2 linked regions of the Spirulina major PCC 6313 genome follow. The main gene of each other region encodes a partner of the protein of the gene in region 2 in a complex. Links are inferred from orthologs where the notes say so. Each region holds a gene or a part of one and is shown on either strand. Other genes may lie near its edges. The genes, in order: uvrB and pcrA.

What was found.
Region 1: the proteins of pcrA (region 2) and uvrB are in contact, whole or in part, in a crystal structure (PDB 7EGT), measured with the Thermus thermophilus proteins. The link is inferred for Spirulina major PCC 6313 from one-to-one orthologs. Residues at the interface, in WP_096412145.1 of Thermus thermophilus: His654, Arg656, Phe657, Gln666, Asp668, Glu669, Lys680, Arg681, Leu682, Ser683, Lys685, Tyr686, Ala687; in WP_096411307.1 of Thermus thermophilus: Glu23, Leu25, Arg26, Asp27, Gly28, Glu29, Arg30, Phe31, Arg55, Glu326, Asp327, Phe328, Glu379, Ser382, Gln383, His398, Gly400, Arg401.

The regions. Positions count from the first base shown.
Region 1 is NZ_KV878783.1:1,273,098-1,276,391, reverse strand. Bases 286-3,255 are described here. They hold uvrB (excinuclease ABC subunit UvrB), read right to left. Parts: upstream 2,785-3,255; coding sequence 787-2,784; downstream 286-786. Other genes in these bases: SPI6313_RS05460 (O-antigen ligase family protein), read left to right, coding at 2,919-3,255; SPI6313_RS05470 (multicopper oxidase family protein), read left to right, coding at 286-723. Also shown: more of SPI6313_RS05470, read left to right, coding at 1-285; more of SPI6313_RS05460, read left to right, coding at 3,256-3,294. UniProt on the Escherichia coli protein: The UvrABC repair system catalyzes the recognition and processing of DNA lesions. A damage recognition complex composed of 2 UvrA and 2 UvrB subunits scans DNA for abnormalities.
Region 2 is NZ_KV878783.1:3,419,973-3,423,307, reverse strand. Bases 208-3,218 are described here. They hold pcrA (DNA helicase PcrA), read right to left. Parts: upstream 2,870-3,218; coding sequence 545-2,869; downstream 208-544. Other genes in these bases: pheA (prephenate dehydratase), read left to right, coding at 3,092-3,218; SPI6313_RS15080 (type ISP restriction/modification enzyme), read left to right, coding at 208-508. Outside these bases: more of SPI6313_RS15080, read left to right, coding at 1-207; more of pheA, read left to right, coding at 3,219-3,335. UniProt on the Escherichia coli protein: A helicase with DNA-dependent ATPase activity. Unwinds DNA duplexes with 3'-5' polarity. Translocates on single-stranded DNA with 3'-5' polarity. Initiates unwinding more efficiently from a nicked substrate than double-stranded DNA.

The sequences.
Region 1 (3,294 bases), 2.1 Mb from region 2 along the record:
TTTTACAACCTGCGCCTAGAAGATCATCCCTTCACCCTGATCGCCACGGACGGCGGCAGTCTCGCCCAGCCCCAACCCCTCGATCGGCTCTTGCTGGCCCCTGGTGAGCGGGCAGATGTGTTGATCCAAGGCGATCGCGATCGCAGCACCTATGCACTGATCAACGAACCCTATCAACGCACCGCTGGCGGTATGGGCATGGGGATGATGGGCAGGGGCATGATGGGTCGCCGTTCCCAAAGTTCCCAAACCGCCACCACTCTCGCCACCCTCACCTACACCGACACATCCCCCACCCCCTTCACCCTCCCCGCCTCCCTCATCCCCGTTGACCCCCTCCCCCAACCGAGCCAAACCCGCGAATTTCGCCTCCATCACGGCATGAATCCCGGTCACGGCATGGCGTTTTTAATCAATGGCCAAGCCTTCCAAGGGGATACCGTCCACACCACCGTTACCGTCGGCACCACGGAAGATTGGCTAATCCAAAACATCGACATCATGGATCACCCCTTCCACATCCACACCAACCGCTTCCAGGTGATCGAACGCAACGGCCAGCCCCTCAACCCTCCCGCTTGGAAAGATACGGTGCTCGTGGCGGCAGGGGAGACCGTCCGGATTCGGATTCCGTTTCGCACCTATAAGGGGCGCACCGTCTACCATTGCCACATTTTGGATCATGAAGAACTGGGCATGATGGGGGTGATTGAAATGGTGTAGGGGCTTGTCCAACGGCTAGGAACTGGGCGCGATCTCATCGTACCGAGTCCCTAACAGATGCCGTCAACGCCCCAGGAGGCGATCGCGCAGGGCTTTAATCTGATCCCGATATTTCGCCGCTGCTTCAAACTCCATTTTTTTCGCCGCGTCTTGCATCTGAGCTTCTAATTGTTGGATCACCTCCGGGAGTTGTTCAAGGCTGATCTCGTCCTGGGCGCTGTAAACCTGGGCGAGTTCTTGGGCATTGAGGCGGCGGGAAATATTGAGGAAGTTGAGGATCGAATTGGTTTGGGATTTTTTCGCGATCGGTTGGGGGGTGATGTTGTGTTTTTCGTTGTAGGCCTGCTGGATCGTGCGGCGGCGGTTGGTTTCGGAAATGGCGCGATCCATGCTGCCGGTGATGTTGTCGGCGTAGAGAATCGCTTGGCCGCGAATGTGACGGGCGGCGCGGCCGATGGTTTGGATCAGCGATCGCTCTGCCCGCAAAAACCCTTCTTTGTCCGCATCCATAATCGCCACGAGGGACACCTCCGGCAGATCCAACCCCTCCCGCAACAGGTTCACCCCGATCAACACATCAAATTCCCCATCCCGCAACCCTTGCAAAATCTCGATCCGTTCAATGGACTGAATTTCCGAGTGCAAATAACGCACCCGGATCGATCGCTCTTGGAAATATTCCGTCAGATCTTCCGCCATCCGTTTTGTCAGGGTGGTAATTAACACTCGTTCCTGGCGATCGACGCGATCGCAGATCTCACCCAGCAGATCATCCACTTGCCCCGTGGTCGGCCGCACAAAAATTTCCGGGTCAATCACCCCCGTCGGCCGGATAATTTGCTCTGCGATCCGCCCCTCACACTGCTCTAGCTCCCAATCCCCCGGCGTGGCCGACACAAACACACATTGCCCCACCTTCTGCCAAAACTCATCTGCCTTCAGGGGGCGATTGTCCGCCGCACTCGGCAGCCGAAACCCATGATCAATCAATACCTTTTTCCGCGCTTGGTCGCCGTTATACATCCCCCGCAACTGCGGAACCGTCACATGGGATTCATCAATCATCAACAGCCAATCATCGGGAAAATAATCGATCAAACATTCCGGCGGATCACCCGGATTCCGTCCGGCCAGGTGGCGCGAATAGTTTTCCACCCCATTGCAGTAGCCCACTTCCCGCAATAATTCCAGGTCGTAATTTGTCCGCTGTTTGAGGCGTTGGGCTTCGAGGAGTTTAGCTTCGGCGGTAAGGTGATCCAATTGGGCGGCGAGTTCGGTTTCAATAGCGTGGCAGGCTCGCTCGATCGCCTCTGTGGGGGTGACAAAGTGCCGCGCCGGATAGATGTTGACCCCCGATAGACTTTGCAACACCTCCCCCGAAACCGGGTCAAGATACCGAATGCTATCCACCTCATCCCCGAAAAATTCAAGGCGAATGATCCGATCTTCGTAGGCGGGGACAATTTCCAACACATCGCCCCGGAGGCGAAAGTTACCGCGCTTCAGTTCCACATCGTTGCGGGTATATTGCACCGTCACCAGGGCCCGCAACAGTTGGCGCGGGTCGAATTCTTCCCCCACTCGTAGGGGAATCGAGGCTTTGAGGTATTCAGCGGGCATCCCCAACCCATAGATGCAGCTAATCGAGGCGACCACGATCACATCGCGCCGTTCAAAGAGCGATCGCGTCGCCGAGTGGCGCAGCATATCAATTTCTTCATTAATCGAGGCGCTTTTTTCAATGTAGGTATCACTGACCGGAATATAGGCTTCGGGTTGGTAATAGTCGTAGTAACTGATGAAATATTCCACCGCGTGGTCCGGGAAAAATTGCCGCAGTTCGTTGCACAGTTGCGCCGCTAGAGTTTTGTTGTGGGCCAGTACTAAGGTGGGGCGGCCCAGATTGGCGATCACATGGGCCATGGTCAGGGTCTTGCCGGTTCCCGTTGCGCCCAGGAGGGTTTGGAGACGATGCCCCTGGGTGAGGGAGGCGGTGAGTTCAGCGATCGCCCTCGGTTGGTCTCCCGTCGGTTCAAAGGGTGCATTTAGTTGAAAACCCATGGCCACAGTCTCAATCCGTTGCTCGCATTCTAACGCTTTGGCGCGATCGCCCTCGCCTAGTTCTCCCTGTCAGCAGCGATCGAACAGGTTAGAATCGGACAAACTTTCTCCTGAGCACTTCCCCTCATTGTCATATGTTGCGCATTTCCTTGACCCGTGAGAAAGCGATCGAAATTGCTGAAACTACCTTTGCGATCGTCGGAATTTTATTTTTTACCCGCAGCCTGAGTGAAGTTATCGGTGGCGGATTAAACAGCCTCGTGCGCTATGGGGTCTTTCTCATGTCCGTAATCATGCTGATGCTGCGCTGGCAAATGACCCTCTACGTCCTCAGCGGTGATCTTGCCCTCTTAATCCTGAATGCTATCTCCTTCTGTTCCTTTGGCTGGTCAGAAATGCCCGGAACCACCAATGTCCAGGTGCGCGAAATCCTCTACATGATGTCCTTCGCCCTCTACATTGCGGGCCGTTTTCCCTTGCGCAAACAGGTGATTCTCCTATCCTGGGGCC
Region 2 (3,335 bases):
CGTCCCCGGAGTCACCCAAACCCCCAGCGACCCCCTCAAAATCATCGCCGTTCCCCTCACCACCCACGGCGAAAAACTCAAACCCGAAGACTTCGCCCTTACTGCCAACTGGGGCTACGGCGGCAACGGCAAACCCACCATGCCCGGAAAAGGCAAAGCCATCCAACGCCCCTACACCCCCACCGAACGCGACACCCTCGGCTCAGAGCGCATCGCCCGCCTCGGCGAACACACCTACGATATTTACCTGAACGATCGCGCCTACTGGTGCAACATCCCCGATCGCGTTTGGCACTACACCCTGGGCGGCTATCAAGTCATCAAAAAATGGCTCAGTTATCGCGCCGAAAAAATTATCGATCGTCCCCTTAAACAAGACGAATTTGTCCACGTCATCCACACCGCCCGCCGCCTCGCCGCCATCCTCATCCTCGAACCCGACCTTGACGCTAACTATCACACCATCAAAACCCACCTCCACCCCTGGAAATCCGAACAAGGGGCTTAACAAGGGGGCTTAAGCCCCTTGCCTAGCAGTGATGAACTAAGAAACCCGCGTTAGGGGGGCGTGTTGGGGGTCCATCACCTTTTTGCCGATGCCGGGGAATTTCACCCCTAGGTGAACCTTGTGCTTTGTGCCAAACACATGGGTGACTTCCCCTTCACCAAATTGGTCATGGACGATGCGATCGCCCACCAGCCAATTGTCAGGATTATTATCAATCTTCGGGGGGGAATCATCAACGGCCTTGGGTTTGCGGCGGCGGTGAAAGCGATCAGGTTGGCTGACAAACTCTTCCGGCAATTCGCTGAGGAACTGCGACGGCACACAGCTTTCAGAACTGCCCCAGAGACGACGCATTTGGGCATGGGTCATGAATAGCTGTTCCTGGGCGCGGGTGATGCCCACATAGCAGAGGCGGCGTTCTTCTTCGAGGGAGGCGGGGTCATGGAGCGATCGCGCATTGGGCAGCAACCCCTGCTCCATCCCCACCATAAACACCACCGGAAATTCCAACCCCTTCGCCGCATGGAGGGTCATCAGGGTCACCGCTTCGGTTTCATCTTGGAGATTGTCCAGATCCGATGCGAGGGAGGCATTTTCAAGAAAATCTTGAAGCCGCTCGGTTTCGTTTTCCTCCTGGAACTCGGCGACAGCGTTGAGTAATTCGTTGAGGTTTTCGATCCGGTTGTTAGCCTCATCCGTGTCCTGCTGTTGGAGGTCTTCCACATAGCCCGAATCCTTGAGCAGCCCTTGGGCTAACTGTAACGCCGGGATGTCGTGGGCTAATTGTCCTTGATAGCGTTTGATCAATTCCACAAACTCCAGCACCCGTTTCGCCGCTCGGCCCGCTAGGGTTTGGGCAGAGGTTTCATCACTGAGGATTTCCCAGAGGGGTACGCCCAACTCTTGGGAGGCGTTTTGCAGGTTTTCCAGGGTGGATTTCCCGATTCCCCGGCGCGGTGTGTTGATAATTCGTAGCAGGCTGACGGTGTCGGCGGGGTTGGCGATCGCCCGCAGATAGGCCAGCATATCTTTAATTTCTTTGCGATCGTAGAACTTCAACCCCCCCACAATCGTGTAGGGAATTTTCCCCCGCAGGGCATCTTCTAAGGCGCGGGACTGGGCATTGGTGCGGTAGAGAATCGCAAAACTGCCCCAGGTCAATTCCGGATGATCCGAGCGCAAACCGTGCATTTGGTCGAGGACAAAGCGGGCTTCGGTCTGTTCATTGTCGGTTTTGGCAATGTAGATCGGCTCCCCCTCGCCCCGTGTCGCCCGCAAAATTTTATCAATGCGTTGGCTATTGTGATCAATCAACTCGTTAGCCGCGTAGAGAATCGTGGCGCGGGAGCGGTAGTTATGTTCGAGCTTCACCATGGTTTGGGTGGACTCATCGGGCAAACCATCGCCAAAATCCTGTTGGAACCCCAGCAAGATCCGAAAATCCGCCATCCGGAACGAATAGATCGATTGATCCGCGTCGCCCACCACAAACACGGAGCGATCGCGCCAATCCCACGCCTTCGGGTTAGTCTCCCCATTGGTGGTCAAGAGCCGAACAAAATCGTATTGAATCTGGTTTGTATCTTGATATTCATCCACCAGAATGTGATGAAATTGCTTGTGCCAATAGCCCAAGACACTTTCGTTTTGCTCAAACAAGCGCACCGGAATCAGCAACAGATCATCAAAATCTAGACCATTATTCGCCGCCAGTTGATCCTGATAGAGTTCGTACACCTCCGCGATGGTGCGCCCGCGATAGTCGGGGTTTTCCTTGGCGTATTCGGCAGGCGAGAGGCCGAGATTTTTCGCATTGCTGATCGCGTAGCGAATTTTGCGGGGGTCGAATTTTTTGCTGTCTAGATTGAGTTGTTTCGTGGTGATCGACTTCACCACCCCATTCACATCGGCATCGTCAAAAATGGTGAAGTTTTTGCCCCAAGTGCGGCCCCGTTCGTCCTGATATTTATCCACATCCAGCCGCAAAATTCGCGCCGCCAAACTGTGAAACGTGCCAATCCACAGGGGTTTGATGACTTCTTTGTAGACTTGCGATCGCAGCTTCGTTTGGATCGCCGGTTCCAGGGCATCCAGGGGCTTGTTGTGGTGCTTGTGGGCTAATTTATCCGCAAAGAGGCGATCGATCCGCTCCTTCATTTCCCGTGCCGCCTTGTTGGTGAAGGTGACCGCGAGGATATTTTCCGGATGAACATGATGCTCATGGATTAGGTTAAAAATCCGGTAGGTCAGGGCCCTCGTCTTGCCCGACCCAGCCCCAGCCACCACCAGGAGCGGCCCGCAAAAATGTTCAACGGCGCATCGTTGGGCAGGATTCAGATGGGACAGAAAGTCGGTACTCATGGGCAAGGATACAAGTAACAAAAATACAGTGACCCAAACAGAGTCATGCTCTTCATTGTATCGACTCGGTGAATGATTCCGGAAAATCAGGCTTTCAGACCCCGCCCCTCCGATCATGGCGTTGATCGGCCAATGGAACTTGACAGACTCCTCCGTTTAGAAAACGGGGGCTTTACGTCTGCACTCGTAATACACTGAAAACACCACCGTTGAACTCGACGCATGACCCCTTCCATCGCTCACCTTGGCCCCCCCGGAACCAACGCAGAAACGGCCGCCATCGTCTATCGCAATCGCCTCCAACAAAACACCGGCAATGAAGCCATCCTCTGCCCCTACCCCACCATTGCCCAAACCCTCAAAGCCGTGGCTGCCCAACAGGTGGATCTCGCCGTGGTGCCCGTGGAAAACTCAATTCAGGGGAGCGTGGCTGTCACCCTCGATACCCTCTGGGAGTTGGAACACC